DNA from 2 places in the Glutamicibacter sp. FR1 genome. Region 1 is predicted to be linked to the other one. Evidence: predicted binding sites of a transcription regulator. Region 1 holds the regulator's gene; the other holds the start of a gene.
The links. Region 1 encodes Rex, which represses fermentation and respiration genes when NADH is low (regulators of the CRP and FNR family bind a similar motif). Its sites were predicted from a motif close to CTTGTGAANNNNTTCACAAG; they were not measured.
Positions count from the first base shown of each region.

Region 1 (8,161 bases):
GTACAAGCGCATCACCAACCGCTACGAGTCCGGCGTGCTGACCGGCAAGGGCTTGAGCTGGGGCGGTTCCCTGGTTCGCCCGGAGGCCACCGGCTACGGCGCCGTGATCTTCACCGAAGAAATGCTCAAGACCCGCGGCCAGACCTTCGATGGCCAGCGCGTGGTCGTTTCCGGTTCGGGCAACGTGGCAATCCACGCCATCGAGAAGGCGCAGGCACTGGGAGCCAAGGTAGTCACCGCTTCCGATTCGGCCGGCTTCATCGTTGACGAAGGCGGCATCGACCTGGATCTGCTGCGCCAGATCAAGGAAGTCGAGCGCGGCCGCATCTCCGAGTACGCCGAACGCCGGGGCAGCAAGAAGGTCAAGTACGTCGCAGGCGGCAGCGTCTGGGACGTTGAAGGCACCGTGGCGCTGCCTTGCGCAACCCAGAACGAGTTGGGTGCCGAGGCTGCGAAGAAGATGGTCGCCGCTGGCACCATCGCCGTCGCCGAAGGCGCCAACATGCCTACCACCGCTGAGGCAACGTCGATCTTCCAGGATGCCGGAGTGCTCTTCGGCCCGGGCAAGGCTGCCAACGCTGGCGGTGTTGCCACCTCGGCCCTGGAGATGCAGCAGAACGCCAGCCGCGATGCATGGACCTTCGAGCACACCGAGCGACGCCTGACTGAAATCATGGTCGGCATCCACGACAGCTGCGCAGCCACTGCCGACGAGTACGGCATGCCAGGCAACTACGTTGCCGGTGCCAACATCGCAGGCTTCGTGAAGGTCGCTGACGCCATGCTCGCACAGGGCGTCATCTAATAATTCAGTCTGTTGCAATCCGCGTGGATACATCGGAACCCCGGTGAATCCACGCGGATTATCTCGTTCTGGCATCGAAATATGTGATTCAGACGGTCGCCGGTGTGTTTCGTGATGCAAAAGTTACAAAAGTGCGATTAGACTAGTACAAAGCGAACGTGAACCTGAACCGCCGATGTTGATCCAAAGTCGTGTAAGTTCATCTTCGCTAAAATAACGCGACGAATTAGAGATCAGCGTCAGGAGAATATCCCGCATGACGGATAAACAGAATTTTGCCGGAGCCCGATTCATGACTGTGGCCGAAGTTGCCGACATGATGCGTGTTTCCAAAATGACCGTTTATCGGCTGATCCACGCCGGTGATCTGCCAGCTGTTCAGTTCGGTCGCTCCTATCGCGTTCCGGAAAACGCCGTGGAATCATATCTGAATGCCGCGGCCATTGATCCGCAGCACGGTACCGGTTCCTACGGTCGATAGTCCGCGCGATGGTCAGAGCATGGCCGAAAAGCGGGTAATCTGTTAAGGAACGTTTAACGTCCGGTCAACCTTGTCCTTGTGCTCGCGCGCAAGCAGGCGTTTAGGGTTGACGCATTTATTTAGTTTGTGAGGAACCACTATGGGCTCTGTTATCAAGAAGCGCCGCAAGCGTATGTCGAAGAAGAAGCACCGCAAATTGCTTCGCAAGACCCGCCACCAGCGTCGCAACAAGAAGTAAATCTGCTTCTGAGCATTTGCCGTTTGGCAATCATCGCCACCGCTTCACAGTGAAACTGCTGAACGGTGGCGATTGCTTTATCCAAAACCGCTCAATGCCCGACTAAGAGCCGGAACGGCGCAGGAATGAACGTCGGGCAGCCCAGAGCGCCCCAAGGACGCCAGCGGCTTTCAGGCCCAGTTTCGCGGCCCGCTGGCCGGTGCGGAAGTCATAGACCTGCCAGCCGCGGCGCTTGGCGTAGGCGCGCAGGCGTGCATCGGGATTAATGCATACCGGATGGCCCACGGCTTCAAGCAGGGGAACATCATTGTAAGAATCCGAGTAAGCCCAGGACTTCGATAGCGAGATTCCGCGAGCCTTCGCCAAGGAGCGCACAGCCTGGGCCTTTTCTGCTGCATGCAGGATCGGGCTGGCCAGCGCTCCGGTGTAGAAACCGTCTTCGCTGGCCACTACGGTGCCCAATGCGCCGGTCAGGTCCAGGCGATCCGAGATGACGTTCGCCACTTCCAGGGGAGTGGCAGTGACCAGCCAGACTTCACGCCCCACCGTCCGATGCTGGCGGGCAATGGCTACCGTTCCGGTCCACAGTTTGGGTTCGATGTATTCGTCATAGATCTCGTTGCCGATTTTCTCGATCTCGGATACTGGGATCCCGCGGACCATCATCAACGCGCGGTCGCGGATCTGGTGGATGTCCCCGAGGTGCTCGCCGCGGGCGGCGAAGCGCAGCTGCTTGAGGGCGAACCAGAGGATTTCGCGGAACTGGAAGAAACGGCGCTCATGCAGCTTCCGCGCCAGCAGATACAGCGACGCACCGCGCACAAGGGTGTTGTCGACATCGAAAAAAGCGGCGACAGTTTCCGGAGCCAGGGCGGAATTCGGGCTGGGGTGAGGATCGATGGAAGGCATTTGATCCAGTTTATTTCATCGCCAAGTTTAAGCGTGGTTACGGCTCGTGAGATTATAGGCAGGTGAGTACTTTGCATCAGATCCAGCTATTGGTTCGAGAAGGCTGCCACCTGTGCCACGCGGCACGCGCAACCGTGGCCGAGGTGACTGGACGGTTGAATATGGAGTTTTCGGAACTCGATATCGACCAGCACCCTGAACTGCTGGCAAAGCACCACGAAGAAGTGCCGGTGCTGCTCATCGACGGAGCTGTCCGCGATTTCTGGCACATCGACGCACAGCGTCTCGAACGGCTGCTGCGCAGCTAGGCGCTGCGAAAATCATGAATATGCGTTGTGCTCGTCCAGGGCACCGAAAAGTGCGGGAGAACGAAGATGTCAGAGCTTGAAGTCCGGGTACTGCCTGAGGCTACCCTGGCTCGACTGACGCAATACCTGCGCGCGCTGAACGCTCTGGAAGCCCAAGGCCTGGAACGCACCAGTTCCGGAGTGCTGGCCAAGGAAGCTGGCGTTAACCCCTCCATCTTGCGCAAGGACCTATCCTGGCTGGGATCCTACGGAACCCGCGGAGTGGGCTATGTGGTCCGCGAGCTGGCAGAACATATCAGCCGCACCCTCGGCTTGAACCAGGACTGGCGTGTGGCCATCCTCGGCGCAGGCAACCTCGGCCGCGCGCTCAGCGGCTATGCAGGGTTCAGCACTCGTGGCTTCAACGTAAAGGCGATCATGGATGTCGACCCAGCTTTAGTGGGCAGCGCAGTTGGCGAATTGCAGGTGGAAGCCATCGCGAACTTGGCCGCTGTTGTGGAACGCGAGGAAATCAACATTGCTGTCCTTGCCGTTCCCGGAGAAGCAGCGCAGGATCTGGTCTATGAACTGGCCGAGCTATCGGTCCGCTCGGTGCTCTCCTTCGCACCGAAGCCGCTGCGCGTACCAGCGGGAATGAATCTGCGGCGCGTCGACCTGTCCACCGAATTGCAGATCCTTGCCTACCTCGCCGTCCAACGCTGAAACCCCGGCAAACAGAACGGCGCAGCCGCACCATCCTCCGATGGGATGACGCGGCTACGCCTTGATTGTTCTTGCGGGGCCTAGCGAAGGTGCAAGGCCGCGGGTTTAGCGGAAGCCCGCGAGACGGGCCTGGCGGCGCTGCGCAATGTATTGCGAAGACGGGCGCAGCCAGGAGAAGACCACGCCGGCGACGCCCAGCAAGATGCCCACAACGTAGACGGCGTTGATGATTCCGGCTTGGGTGTCGGCGAACATGCTGATCATTGGAACAGTCGTCACCAGGTTCAGCAGCGAAATCGCAGCGAGGATCGTGGCAATAATGCGCATGGCGCCGACGCCGCGGCCAACGAAGAAGCCCACCAGGAAATACAGGCCCAAGGTGATGATCATGCCGACAATCACGAAACTCGACATCATGGAATTGACCTGGGACATGAACGCTTCAGGGCTGGCCATCATCTGCTCGACCATCGGATCCTGCTCCATGCCAGGGGTGCTCTGCATCTGCTTCTGGAACTCTTCTTGGACCAAGGACCACTGCTGGCCAATCATGTTCGCCATCATGTTGGAGCTGGCCATGAACCAGCTGGCCAGGGCGCTGAAAATGCCGGCGAGCATGATCAAGCCGAAGGCGATAGCCAAGGTCCGCGGACGCTCGGTCGGCGGCTGCACGCCAGCGTAGCCTCCCTGCTGGCCATACTGGTCGTAGCCCGGAGCCTGCGGCTGCCCGTAGGGAATCGGATTCTGGCCGTATGGGTTTTGGCCATATGGGGAGGGCTGCTGGCCATAGGGGTTTTCGCCGTAAGGGTTCTGCGATGGACCCTGGCCCGAAGTGTTCGGGTTGTAGGGCCGTCCCGGCTGGTTAGGATCGTAGTCGCTCATCATGCATCCTTCTGGGTCGAACTATCTTATTTACCAAGCGTAGTGGCAGGTGATTGTGAGCAACCCCTCCGAAAGGATGGTTTTTGCATATGGGATTCCAATGCGTGTCCTGTGAATAGTTGATGGTGGCCACAATATGGCTAATTCGCACCGATTATTTGAGAGACTGGAAACATGCTTTTATCGACTGTCCATTTGTTGCGCCATGGGGAAGTTTTCAACCCTGACCGTATGCTCTACGGCAGGATCCCTGGCTTCGGGCTCTCGGACCTGGGATTCCAGATGGCCGATGGGGCAGGCGAATATTTTGCCAAGCGCCAGGCAGACGGCGGCAACGTGGTCCGGTTGGTAGCTTCTCCGCTATTGCGTGCCCAGCAGACGGCCGCACCGACTTCCAAGGCCTTGGACCTGCAGATCCACACCGACGAGCGGGTGATTGAAGCGGGCAACAAGCTCGAAGGCCTGTCCAAGGTCGCCGAGCACCTGCGCCAGCCGAAGTATTGGCCGCTGCTGGTCAACCCGCTGAAGCCTTCATGGGGCGAAGCCTACGTCGAACAAGTAGCCCGTATGCGCCAGGCCATGGACGAGCATCGCAAGGCTGCGGTCGCCGAACACGGCGAAGGCTCCGAGGTCATCATCGTCAGCCATCAGTTGCCGATCTGGGTGACGCGCCGAGCCGCCGAGAAGAAGCGTCTGTGGCACGATCCACGCCAGCGAGAGTGCACGCTGGCATCCATCACCAGCTTTGATTTTGAAGGAGACGAATTGGTCTCCGTGCGTTACACCGAACCGTGCCCCGAGCTGCTTGCCGGCGCGGCGAATATCCCTGGAGCCTAAAGCAAATGACTGATCCCGTGCCTAATCCTCGCCCGTTGAGCCGCCGTACCATGCTGCGATCGCTGATGGTTGCCGCCGCCGTCGTGCCGCTGGCTGCCTGTAGCGGCAAGGAAGATGCGCTGACCGCGCAAGCGAACAGCGGCGACGGCAAGAACTACATTGCCGGCGACGGTGCAGTGGAAGAATACGAAGTCTCCAAGCGCAGCGAACCGGTGGCCATCAAGGCCACCACGTACCATGGCACGGACATCGACTTCACGCAGTGGCAGGGCAAGCCGGTCGTCATGAACTTCTGGTATGCCGCCTGTGCACCGTGCCGCATCGAAGCGCCGGATCTGAAGGAAATTGCCGAAGAGTTCGGCGAGAAGGTCGAATTCATCGGCATCAACGTACGCGACGAAGCCGAAGCCGCGAAGGCCTTTGAACGCACCTTCGACGTTCCCTACGAGTCCGTGCAGGACACTGACGGGGCGATCCAGCTGGCGATGACCAAGTACGTGCCGCTGCAGGCTGTTCCATCCACGCTGGTGCTGGACCGCAAGGGACGTGTCCGTGCCCGCGTGATCGGTGCGGTGGAGCCGGGTACTCTCAAATCGTTGATCAGCACCGCTCTGACCGAAGAGTTGTGAGCTGAGCAGTGACCTCTAATCCCTTTGCCGACATCGTCCTGGACGGGTCGTTGCTCCTGGCCGCACCCGTGGCCCTGCTGGCTGGATTGGTCTCCTTCCTCTCGCCTTGCGTCCTTCCGCTTGTGCCGGGCTATCTCGGCTACGTCACTGGATTGACCGGCGCAGATTTGAAGGACCACCGCCGCGGCCGGGTCGTCTCCGGGGTGCTACTCTTTGTCCTGGGATTCTCTGTGGTCTTCATTGCCGCCGGCGTGCTCTTCAGCCAGGCGTCCGCATGGCTGAGGTTCAACGGCTCCTGGGTCACCCAGGCGTTGGGGTTGGTCGTGGTCTTCATGGGCATCGTCTTCATGGGCGGATTCTCCTGGATGCAGCGGGACCGCAAGATCCATAAGAAACCGCCTGCCGGCCTGTGGGGCGCCCCGGTGCTGGGCTTGACCTTCGGGTTGGGATGGGCGCCGTGCATCGGCCCGACGTTGAGCGCGGTATTGATCATGTCCACCGGAGTGGACGCGAACGTGGGCCGCGGAACCCTGCTGACCGTGTTCTATTGCCTCGGGTTGGGCCTGCCCTTCATCCTGATCGCAATGGGTCTGCAGCGCGGCATGCAGGCGCTGGCGTTCTTCCGCAAGCACCAAGTACTGATCATGCGTTTGGGCGGGGGACTGCTCATCGCCTTGGGCCTGGTCATGGTGACAGGGCTCTGGGGAACATGGGTAGCAGAACTGCAAAACTGGTTTGCCAATGAAGTGAGGTTGCCAATTTAATGGCGAAACAACAACGGAAGTCCAAGGGAACCAGCGACGCGCCTGCCTTGGGATTCGTAGGTTCCATGCGCTGGATCTGGACCCAGCTGACATCGATGCCCACAGCACTGTTCCTGCTGCTGCTGCTCGCTGTCGCTGCGGTGCCGGGCTCGATTTTCCCGCAGCGCGATGCCAACCCCGAATCTGTCGCCCAGTACCTGGAGCAGCACAACACCGCCGGCCTCTGGCTGGACCGCTTCCAGATGTTCGACGTGTACTCCTCGGTGTGGTTCTCCGCGATCTACATCCTGCTGTTCATCTCGCTGATCGGCTGCATCCTCCCTCGTGTGAAGAAGCACGCCAAGGCCTTGCGCACCCCGCCACCGCGGACCCCTGCGCGCCTGGACCGCCTGCCCCAGTACAGCACGCATGAAATTCTTGAAGGCGAAGCCGATACGCCCGATGACCAGCAGGTCATCGATGATGCGTTCAGGATCCTGAAGAAGCGCGGCTACCGCGTCGAGCGCCGCGAGGATGCCACCGGTGCCTCGGTGGCCGCCGAGCGCGGGTACACCCGCGAAATAGGCAACCTGCTCTTCCACATCTCGCTGGTGGGTGTCCTTGCTTCCGCGGCGATCGGCGGCTCCCTGGGCTACAACGGACAGCGCGTCGTCGTCGAAGGTGAAACCTTCGTGAACTCGCTGGTCGCCTATGATTCCTTCACCCCTGGCACGAACTTCAACGCCGATAACCTCCCGGGCTACGCGGTGACCCTGGACAAGTTCGATATCGTCTTCGACCGCGAATCCGAATCCCACTTCGGCCAGCCGCTGGACTTCACCGCCCACGTGCAGGTGCGCGAATCGGCAGACGCGGAGCCTGTGAAGCAGGAGCTGAAGGTCAACCACCCGCTGCGCATCAAGGGCGCCGGCGTCTACCTGGTGGGCAACGGCTACGCCCCGGTGATTACCGTCAAGGACGGCAACGGAAACGTCGCCTACTCCGGCCCGGCGGTCTCCATCCCGCAGGACTCGGTCTACACCTCCATGTTCGTGCTGAAGGTGCCGGACGCGGAACCTTCGCAGCTGGGCTTCCAGGGCTTCCTGCTGCCCACCGCGCTGGTGGACGAGAACGGCTTCGGCATTTCCGGCGACCCCAATGCCATCAACCCGCAGCTGCACCTGAACTCGTACTTCGGCGATCTCGGACTGGATGACGGCAACCCGCAGAACGTGTTCGTGCTGGACACCGACAAGATGGAGCCGCTGAACAGCCGTGATCTGGATGCCGGCGGCATCATTCTCGAAGCCGGGCAAACCTACGAGCTGCCCGACGGCAAGGGCTCGATCACGTTTGACGATCTCAAGCGCTATGTCGCGTTGGATGTGAACTACGACCCGGGCCAGCTGCCGATCGGCATCTCCTCGGCTCTGGCCTTGATCGGCTTGTCGATCTCGCTGTTCACCCCGCGTCGCCGCGTTTGGGTGAAGCTGAAGAATGAGGACGGCAAGCGTAGGATCGAATACGCATTGCTGGCACGTGGCGAGGATCCGCGTCTGGAACGCGAAGCCGCAGAACTACAAAAGATCTTTGACAAGGCTTGGCCATTGGCAAGCCAGGAGCAGAA
Region 1 is NZ_CP178602.1:2,538,532-2,546,692, reverse strand. It holds gene gdhA (NADP-specific glutamate dehydrogenase) at 1-805, shown strand, start outside; gene ACLQ8T_RS12300 (helix-turn-helix domain-containing protein) at 1,062-1,286, shown strand; gene ACLQ8T_RS12295 (30S ribosomal protein bS22) at 1,426-1,524, shown strand; gene ACLQ8T_RS12290 (HAD family hydrolase) at 1,627-2,433, opposite strand; gene ACLQ8T_RS12285 (glutaredoxin family protein) at 2,496-2,741, shown strand; gene ACLQ8T_RS12280 (redox-sensing transcriptional repressor Rex) at 2,808-3,443, shown strand; gene ACLQ8T_RS12275 (hypothetical protein) at 3,549-4,325, opposite strand; gene ACLQ8T_RS12270 (histidine phosphatase family protein) at 4,500-5,162, shown strand; gene ACLQ8T_RS12265 (TlpA family protein disulfide reductase) at 5,168-5,791, shown strand; gene ACLQ8T_RS12260 (cytochrome c biogenesis CcdA family protein) at 5,800-6,555, shown strand; gene ACLQ8T_RS12255 (cytochrome c biogenesis protein ResB) at 6,555-8,161, shown strand, end outside.

Region 2 (8,161 bases), 890 kb from region 1:
CCGATCGCCGAGTCGGCACCGATCACGATCGGGCCCAGGACCTTGGCTCCGGCGCCGATGACCACGCGGTCCCCGATGGTCGGGTGGCGCTTGACCTTGGCCAGCGACCGGCCGCCGAGGGTCACCCCGTGGTACAGCATCACGTCGTCGCCGATTTCGGCCGTCTCGCCAATGACGATGCCCATGCCGTGGTCGATGAAGAAGCGGCGGCCGATGGTCGCGCCGGGATGGATCTCGATGCCGGTTAGTGCGCGGTTCGCCTGGGATAGCAAACGGGCTGGCCATTTCAGCGCCGGGTTCTGCCACATCTTGTGGGCCAGCCGGTGCATCCAGATGGCGTGCAGCCCGGAATACACGAAGAAGTTTTCGGGATCGCTTCGCGCTGCCGGATCGTGCTGGCGTGCGTTAGCCAAATCCTCACGCAGGCGGGAGATAAAACTCATGAATACTACCTTAATGGTTGCGGTTCGCTGCGGGACAATCCGCAGATGTCACACAGCAAATCGGCGCGAGCTGCACCGATAAAGGTCTCTCTATAGACCCAACGGTGGCTCACGCCGATTTATTCTGCTACTGCGAATCTGCTTAGCCGCGGATGTCGTCGAAGAGCAGCGTGGAGATGTAGCGCTCACCGAAGTCGGGGATGATCGCAACGATCTGCTTGCCTGCATTTTCCTCGCGTGCGGCGACCTGCACGGCGCCCCATACAGCTGCACCAGCGGAGATGCCGCCGAGGATGCCTTCCTTGACGCCCAGCGCGCGAGCGGTCGACACCGAATCCTCGATGCTGGCATCCAGGACTTCGTCGTACAGCTCGGTATCGAGTACCTCGGGGATGAAGTTCGCGCCCAAACCCTGGATCTTGTGCGGGCCCGGCTTTCCGCCATTGAGGATTGGGGAATCCTTCGGCTCCACTGCCACGATCTTCAGGTTCGGATTCTTTTCCTTCAGGTAGCGGCCTGCGCCGGTGATCGTTCCACCGGTACCGATGCCCGCTACCAGGATATCGACCTTGCCTTCGGTATCGGCCCAGATTTCCGGACCAGTGGTGTCTGCGTGCACCTGCGGGTTCGCGGTGTTGGCGAACTGCTGCGCCCAGATGGCGTTATCGGAGGTCGCAACGATCTCCTTGGCCTTTTCCACGGCGCCGCGCATGCCATCGGCGCCCGGGGTCAGCACGATCTCGGCACCGAAAGCGCGCAGCATGACGCGGCGTTCGGTGGACATGGTCTCAGGCATGGTCAACACGACCTTGTAGCCGCGAGCCGCGCCAACCATGGCCAGCGCGATGCCGGTGTTGCCGGATGTGCCCTCGACGATGGTGCCACCTGGCTTCAACGCGCCCGATGCCTCGGCTGCATCGACGATGGCCACTCCGATGCGGTCCTTGACGGAGTTGGCCGGGTTGTAGAATTCCAGCTTCACGGCGATGTTGCCTGGCAGGCCCTCGCCGACGCGGTTCAGGTTCACCAGCGGGGTGTTGCCGACGACTTCGGTGACGTTGTTGTAGATCTTGCCCATCTTGTATGCAATCCTTACGTGACTCTATGCAGCCGCAGATAGTTGCGGCGAAATAACTGCTGGAATCTGGCGTATCCGCCGGTCATCCATCGGGTTCACAACTAACCCTAATAGGCCTAAAGCGCGACTAGGCTTCGTTTAGCCATTGAGCGTAATATTTCCTGACTCTTGCGAGCTTTGGATCGATAATCACCCGGCAATATCCGACTTCTTGGTTTTCGGAGTAATAATCCTGGTGAATTTGCTCGGCAGGATAGAAATCTTTCGACTCTTCCAGCGTGGTGACGATCGGATTGGGGTATACGCGCGAGAACTTGTCGATGGAGGCTTCGAAAAGCTCGCGCTGCGCATCGTCGAGCGGAAACATCGCCGAGCGGTACTGGGTTCCCACATCGTAGCCTTGGCGGTTCAGCGTGGTCGGGTCGTGCACGGTGAAGAACATGTCCAGGATGACGTCGGCCGGAACCACTTGCGGATCGAAGATCACCGCGACACCTTCGGCATGGCCGGTGGTGCCGGTGCAAACCTCGCGGTAGTTCGGATCCTTGGTATGGCCGCCGATATATCCGGAAATCACCGCGTAGACGCCACGCGTTCGCTGGTACACGGCATCCAAGCACCAGAAGCAACCGCCAGCTAGCACGAAGGTGCTCAACTTGGTGTCCTGGACTTCCAGAGCCGGGGTGAATTGATGAGGTGACTGAAGGCTGAGAATACTCACACAGTTCACAACGTTGCGGCGTTGCATTCTGTTCCATCCTCATTTGCACCGCGTAGTCTGGTTGGTATGCAGAGCAAGGCAAATAACTCGCAAGACCTGGGGAAGAGCAACGTTTCCCCGGAGGCCTCGACGCTCAAGCCCGTTACCGAAGCAAAGCCAGAGCGGCCGGTGGAAGACGCCTCGGCTGCGCAGACCACCCTGGGTAACGTCCTTGAAGCCGCCGAGGAACTTTGGCCAAAGTCATTGGCCGAGGATTGGGATGCCGTTGGGCTGGTCACCGGGCGAACCGGCCAGCAGATTTCCAAGATCGTGATGGCTGTTGATCCAACGCTGGAGGTGATCGAGGACGCAATCGAGCGTGGAGCCGATCTGCTGATCACTCACCACCCGCTGCTGTTGCGCGGAGTCACCCAGGTTGCCGGCACGACATTCAAGGGTGAGGCCATCCACCGCCTGATTGAATCCGGTACCGCATTGCTGACCGCGCACACCAATGCCGACAGTGCCATCGGGGGCGTCAACGACGCGCTGGCCGATGCCTTCGGGCTGAAGGACTGCGTGCCGTTGGTGGAGTCCAAGGACGGGCTGCCCGAGGAAGGCCTGGGCCGGGTGGGCTTCTTGGAGAAGCCGATGAAGCTCGACGATTTCGCGGAACGCGTCTACACCGTGCTGCCGGCCGTCGCCGGCGGAGTGCGCGTCGCCGGAGACCGCAACGGAATCATCCGGAAGGTTGCCCTGTGCGGCGGAGCCGGTGATTCCCTGTTCGATGCGGTGCGCTCGCACCAGGCCGATGTGTACGTAACCGCCGACCTGCGCCATCACCCGGCAAGCGAAGCGCGCGAAGCTGCCAATGGTGGCTTCCCTTACCTGATCGACGTTTCCCACTTCGCTTCGGAATGGGTCTGGCTCTCGGCCGGTGCCCGTGCCTTGGGCAATGTGCTGAACGATCTGGGGCATGCGGTGGAAATCGAGGTATCCCAGGTGAATTCCGATCCTTGGGACTTTGTCCTCACACCCTAGCCGGAGCTTGGCATGCTGCACCACGTAGAGATTTGGGTGGAGGACTTGGCAGCCAGCACGGCATCCCTGGGCTGGCTGCTGACCCGTCTTGGCTACACGGTCAATTCGCAATGGGCCAACGGCATCAGCTATTCCTGCGGAGAGTTCTATATCGTTCTGGAATCAGGACCGGGTGCGAAGAAGCAACGGCATGACCGGCGTGCCCCCGGGCTGAACCATTTGGCCTTCCATGCCGGCACCAGGCAGGACGTCGACATGTTGGCGGCCGAAGCGCTGGATCACGGTTTCGCCCTCATGTTCGCGCAACTGCACCCGTATGCAGGGGGAGCGCAGCACTACGCGGCCTATTTGGAGGATGCGGCCGGGTTCGAAGTCGAACTGGTTGCAGCAAAATGATGATGCCGTGCAGGCTTGGCGGGATTGCCCGGCCGGCACGGCATCATTCGCTGTCGCAACGAGCTCAGGCGGCGTGCCTCACGGTGGTGAACTGGTGGTCTTCTGGCAGCAGGATGTTCAGGGCCAGGCCCTTCTTGTCTTCAACTAGGGAAGCTTCCCACTTGGTCTGGACAAGGTCGAGCAATTCTCCAGGATTCTTCGGGTCGACCGGCTGCTCGACCAGGAAGCGCGCGACCTCGCCCCGGGTGTGCTTGGCGAAATGCGAGACCACTTTCGGCGTTCCGTTGCGCATCTGGAACACATTGACCGCAACGGTGTTGCCATTGGCTGGCTTGTAGGCGGCTGCGTAGGTGCTCGACCGGGCGTCAACGATCAGCTGGCTGCCGGCCGCCTCATCGAGAACCGGGGCCAGCCACTTCTTCCACCAGGTGGCCAGCTTGCCCAGCGGTTCGAGCTTGACCGACATGGACAAGCGGTACGGCGGAATGCGATCGCCAAATCGCACGGCGCCCCATAGCGCGGAGATCACGATGACGGATTCGTCGGCGCGCCGTCGCGCGGCTTCATCCAGGCTCGCGTAGTCCAGGGCTTCGAAGAGCACCCCCGAGTAAATATCGTGAGCCTGGGCGGCCGGCTCGGTGTGCAGGTTGATATTCCGTGCTACCTCATTGGCCAGCGAAGCTCCGACGCCCAGCAGGTCCATGGCATCTTCCCTTGCTGATACTTCTGCCAGAGCATCGAGCACGAGGCGGCGTTCGGCAGAGAGCTCCGGAAAAGAGAGATCTTCGATTTCGAAGGGAGCTCCTTCGACGTGGGCGGTCTTGCCTTCGGAAGGCGGCAACAAAATAAGCACGCTCTCCAGCTTATCGGAGTCCACCTGCTGCTCTGCGCCGGCCATGTCCCCGCCGTGGCGACTCCGGCTGTGAGCGATCAAGTGTTCGAAAGTGGTCTGAAGGCTGTCCTGAAACGATTAGACTGGTAGTGAATGGGATGGCCAGACGGTCGCGTGGCAAGCAATTGTCCCGAGGAACGTCCGGGCTCCACAGAACAGGGTGGTGGGTAACGCCCACTCGGGGTAACCCGCAGGCTAGTGCCACAGAAAATAGACCGCCAGGTTTTCCTGGTAAGGGTGAAACGGTGGTGTAAGAGACCACCAGCACCCCAAGTGATTGGGGTGGCTAGGTAAACCCCACTCGGAGCAAGGTCAGACAGACTGCGTTATGAGGGCTGTTCGCCCCATGCAGTCGGGTGGACCGCTAGAGGCTGCCGGCAACGGCAGTCGTAGATAGATGACCGTCCCGCTTCGGCGCGACAAAACCCGGCGTATCGGCCATCCCATTCATTAATTCCTTCGCTGCATCCAGCCCTTCATTCCTGATCGCATCGCCCGGCCCTTGCCCGCTCGTGAGATGATTCACAGTTCCCGATCCGCGCTTTTTCAGCGCACGGTCTAGAATGGATCATGTACTTACGAGGATGATCCTGTTACCTCGTGCCACCGCAAAAGCAATGGTGCTTCCCACGGTGCCAACCGACTTCATGGATCTGCGAGTCGGCTGAATTGGAAGGATTTTCTGTGACCCAGCAGTCTGTCGTTGCCCAGCAAGAATGGAGCGGGCGCGAAGAGCTCGCCGAGGCCATGATTCCACTGATCGGACGTCTGTACCGCAAGAACAATGTGGTGACCTCCGTCTACGGCCGCAAGCTGATCAACCAGTCCGCCATCGACATCATCAAGGCCCACCGCGTCGTGCGCCGCATCGATGGCGAAGAGCTCGACCTGAACGACACCAAGGCGATCCTCGATGCCATCGAGTCCCTGAATGTCGGCTCGGTCTCCGTTGATCTCGGCCGTATGAACAAGAAGTTCAAGGAGTCCGGTTCCGTTGATCTGAACGCCTTCCTGGCTGATGAATTGGGCGAGAAGGTTGGTCAGGCTGGCGCAACCGACGCAGAACCGCAGGATGTCGTGCTGTACGGCTTCGGCCGCATCGGCCGCCTCCTGGCCCGCATCCTCATCGAGCGCGGCGGCTACGGCCTGCGCCTGCGTGCCATCGTAGTCCGCAAGGGCGCGGAGAACGACTTGGTCAAGCGCGCCTCGCTGCTGCGCCGCGACTCGGTCCACGGCCGCTTCGACGGCTCGATCACCGTTGACGAGGAAAACAGCACCATCCTCGCCAACGGCACCATGATCAAGGTCATCTACTCGAACGACCCGACCACCGTTGACTACACCGAGCACGGCATCGACAACGCCATCGTCGTTGACAACACCGGCCGCTGGCGCGATGAGGCCGGCCTGTCCCAGCACCTGGCCGCCAAGGGCGTTTCCCGTGTCCTGCTGACCGCACCCGGCAAGGGCGATCTGAAGAACATCGTCCACGGCATCAACGATTCGTGGATCACGGCAGAAGACAAGATTGTCACCGCTGCATCGTGCACCACCAACGCCATCACCCCTGTGCTGAAGGCACTGAACGAGAAGTTCGGCGTTACCCACGGGCACGTGGAGACCGTTCATTCGTTCACCAACGACCAGAACCTGATCGACAACTTCCACAAGGGCGAGCGCCGCGGCCGCTCGGCAGCGCTGAACATGGTGATCACCGAAACCGGTGCCGCCAAGGCTGTTGCCAAGGCCCTGCCGGAGTTCGAAGGCAAGCTGACCGGCAACGCCATCCGCGTTCCTACCCCGGATGTCTCCATGGCGATCTTGAACCTCAACCTTGAGAACGAGACCACCAAGGAAGAGCTGAACGCCTACCTGCGCGAGACCTCGCTGACCTCGAACCTGCACAAGCAGATCGACTACATCGATTCGCCTGAGGTTGTTTCCACCGACTTCGTCGGCTCGCGCCGCGCTGGCATCGTTGACGGCCTGGCCACCATCGTGTCCGGCAAGAACGCTGTCGTCTACGTTTGGTATGACAACGAATTCGGCTACTCCTGCCAGGTAGTCCGCGTCATCGAAACCATGGCCGGCACCCACCCAGCTGCAGTGCCTGCAGTGAAGGCAGAAGCCGTCACCGCCTAGGACCTCAAGGGTTTCAGCTGAAGGGGCCATCCCAACGCATTGCGCGCTGGGATGGTCCCTTCTTGGGTTCTGGGCCTGCGATAGGAACGGTCTTGCCGGGTTTTCCTGATGCACGCTTTTCCGCGTCGTGGGCAGAACCGGACGGGGGTCCAGTATTCCCGGGGGTCGCTATCCTGTTTCCTGCGCTCAGAACCTATTGCCAGAGGAAGTGCCCTGTGCAAGGCTCGGGGCATGATGCGATCAACGAATCCGGCCCTGAACCACGGCGGGTGGCCCGCAGACATGTCGCTGTCCATGGATGATCACGCGCAGCCAATCCGGATGCTGTTGTTCATCCGGCAGGCCTGGGGTCTAGCCGAAGATCTCGCGCTACCCCAGCTCAGCCCGGTTCCCGAGACGGGATCCTCGGCCCTGCCAGACGAAGCCGACCGGGACCTGTGGGAGCAACGGTGGATCCAGACCTGGTCGAACGCGTGGGCGGGAAAGGCGCAGGGTGCCCACCGCATCCCCGGGCTGGCGGCAACTATCGCGGCAACCGGTTCAGCCACCGGCAATGATTTCTGGACCCAGCAGTACGGCGACGAGGGGATCGACCTCATCGCGTTCGAGCAATGGGAACAGATGTTCGATCCGTGGTTGGGATTGAATCCAGAACCGGTGCTGCGCAGCACGGAGGTCCGGCCGGTGCTGGTCGCCGCCTGGGAGCGCGGGTTGACGGATCTCATCGTGGTGCCGTGGGCTGGATACTGCATGCACCGGCTAGGCGATTCGCACCTGGCAACCTCCTTCGACACCGCCGCCAACTGCTCCCTGCTCAGGCAGGCGCTCGCAGAGTGGATTCGCGCGCCGCTGACGTGAGGCGTCGCCAGTTGCTGCGGCAGTCTTACGTCAACGACCATCTGCACACCACGGCGAGGCATGGCGGCTGCGGATCCGGCGGCACATCCGCTGCGCCGGACTGCTAGGCTCTACGCCATCGGGAATGGATCGAGGTGGACCGATGGACAGGACCAGGGTGCTGGCAGCACGCATGGCCAGCCAGCTTCTGCTGGAACCGGCAGAATCCACGCTGCAGGCCGCCAAGCACATGCTCGCCTTCCAGTCCCAGGACTTCGCTGCAGGACGCTACGGGCTGGCCCAGCGCTCGACAGCCCAAGAATCGCGTCAGCGGGTCGACGCGCTGTTCACCGGCGGCCAGCTGGTCCGGTCGTGGACCATGCGGGGTACGTTGCACATCTGCGTCGCCGAGGACCTGCGGTGGCTGGTGCGCGCCAGCCGTGAACGCACCTTGCGCTCAGCGGCCGCGCGCCTGCGTGGACTGCAGATTGACGCACAGGTCATTGACCAGGCCGCCGGCGTCGTCAGCTCGCATTTGCGCGAATGCGGCCAAGCCAGCCGTACCGCACTCTTCAGCGCGCTGAACCGGCACGGAATCGAGACAGGCCAGCAACGCGGCTTGCACCTGCTGC
Region 2 is NZ_CP178602.1:1,645,553-1,653,713, forward strand. It holds gene epsC (serine O-acetyltransferase EpsC) at 1-443, opposite strand, end outside; gene cysK (cysteine synthase A) at 586-1,521, opposite strand; gene msrA (peptide-methionine (S)-S-oxide reductase MsrA) at 1,649-2,176, opposite strand; gene ACLQ8T_RS07980 (Nif3-like dinuclear metal center hexameric protein) at 2,309-3,262, shown strand; gene ACLQ8T_RS07985 (VOC family protein) at 3,275-3,658, shown strand; gene ACLQ8T_RS07990 (YaaA family protein) at 3,723-4,511, opposite strand; RNA gene rnpB (RNase P RNA component class A) at 4,645-5,000, shown strand; gene ACLQ8T_RS08000 (glyceraldehyde-3-phosphate dehydrogenase) at 5,235-6,692, shown strand; gene ACLQ8T_RS08005 (hypothetical protein) at 6,924-7,550, shown strand; gene ACLQ8T_RS08010 (winged helix DNA-binding domain-containing protein) at 7,693-8,161, shown strand, end outside.
Region 2: a site for Rex is predicted at 5,060-5,079, ahead of ACLQ8T_RS08000 (glyceraldehyde-3-phosphate dehydrogenase). Genes of this name have one in related genera too.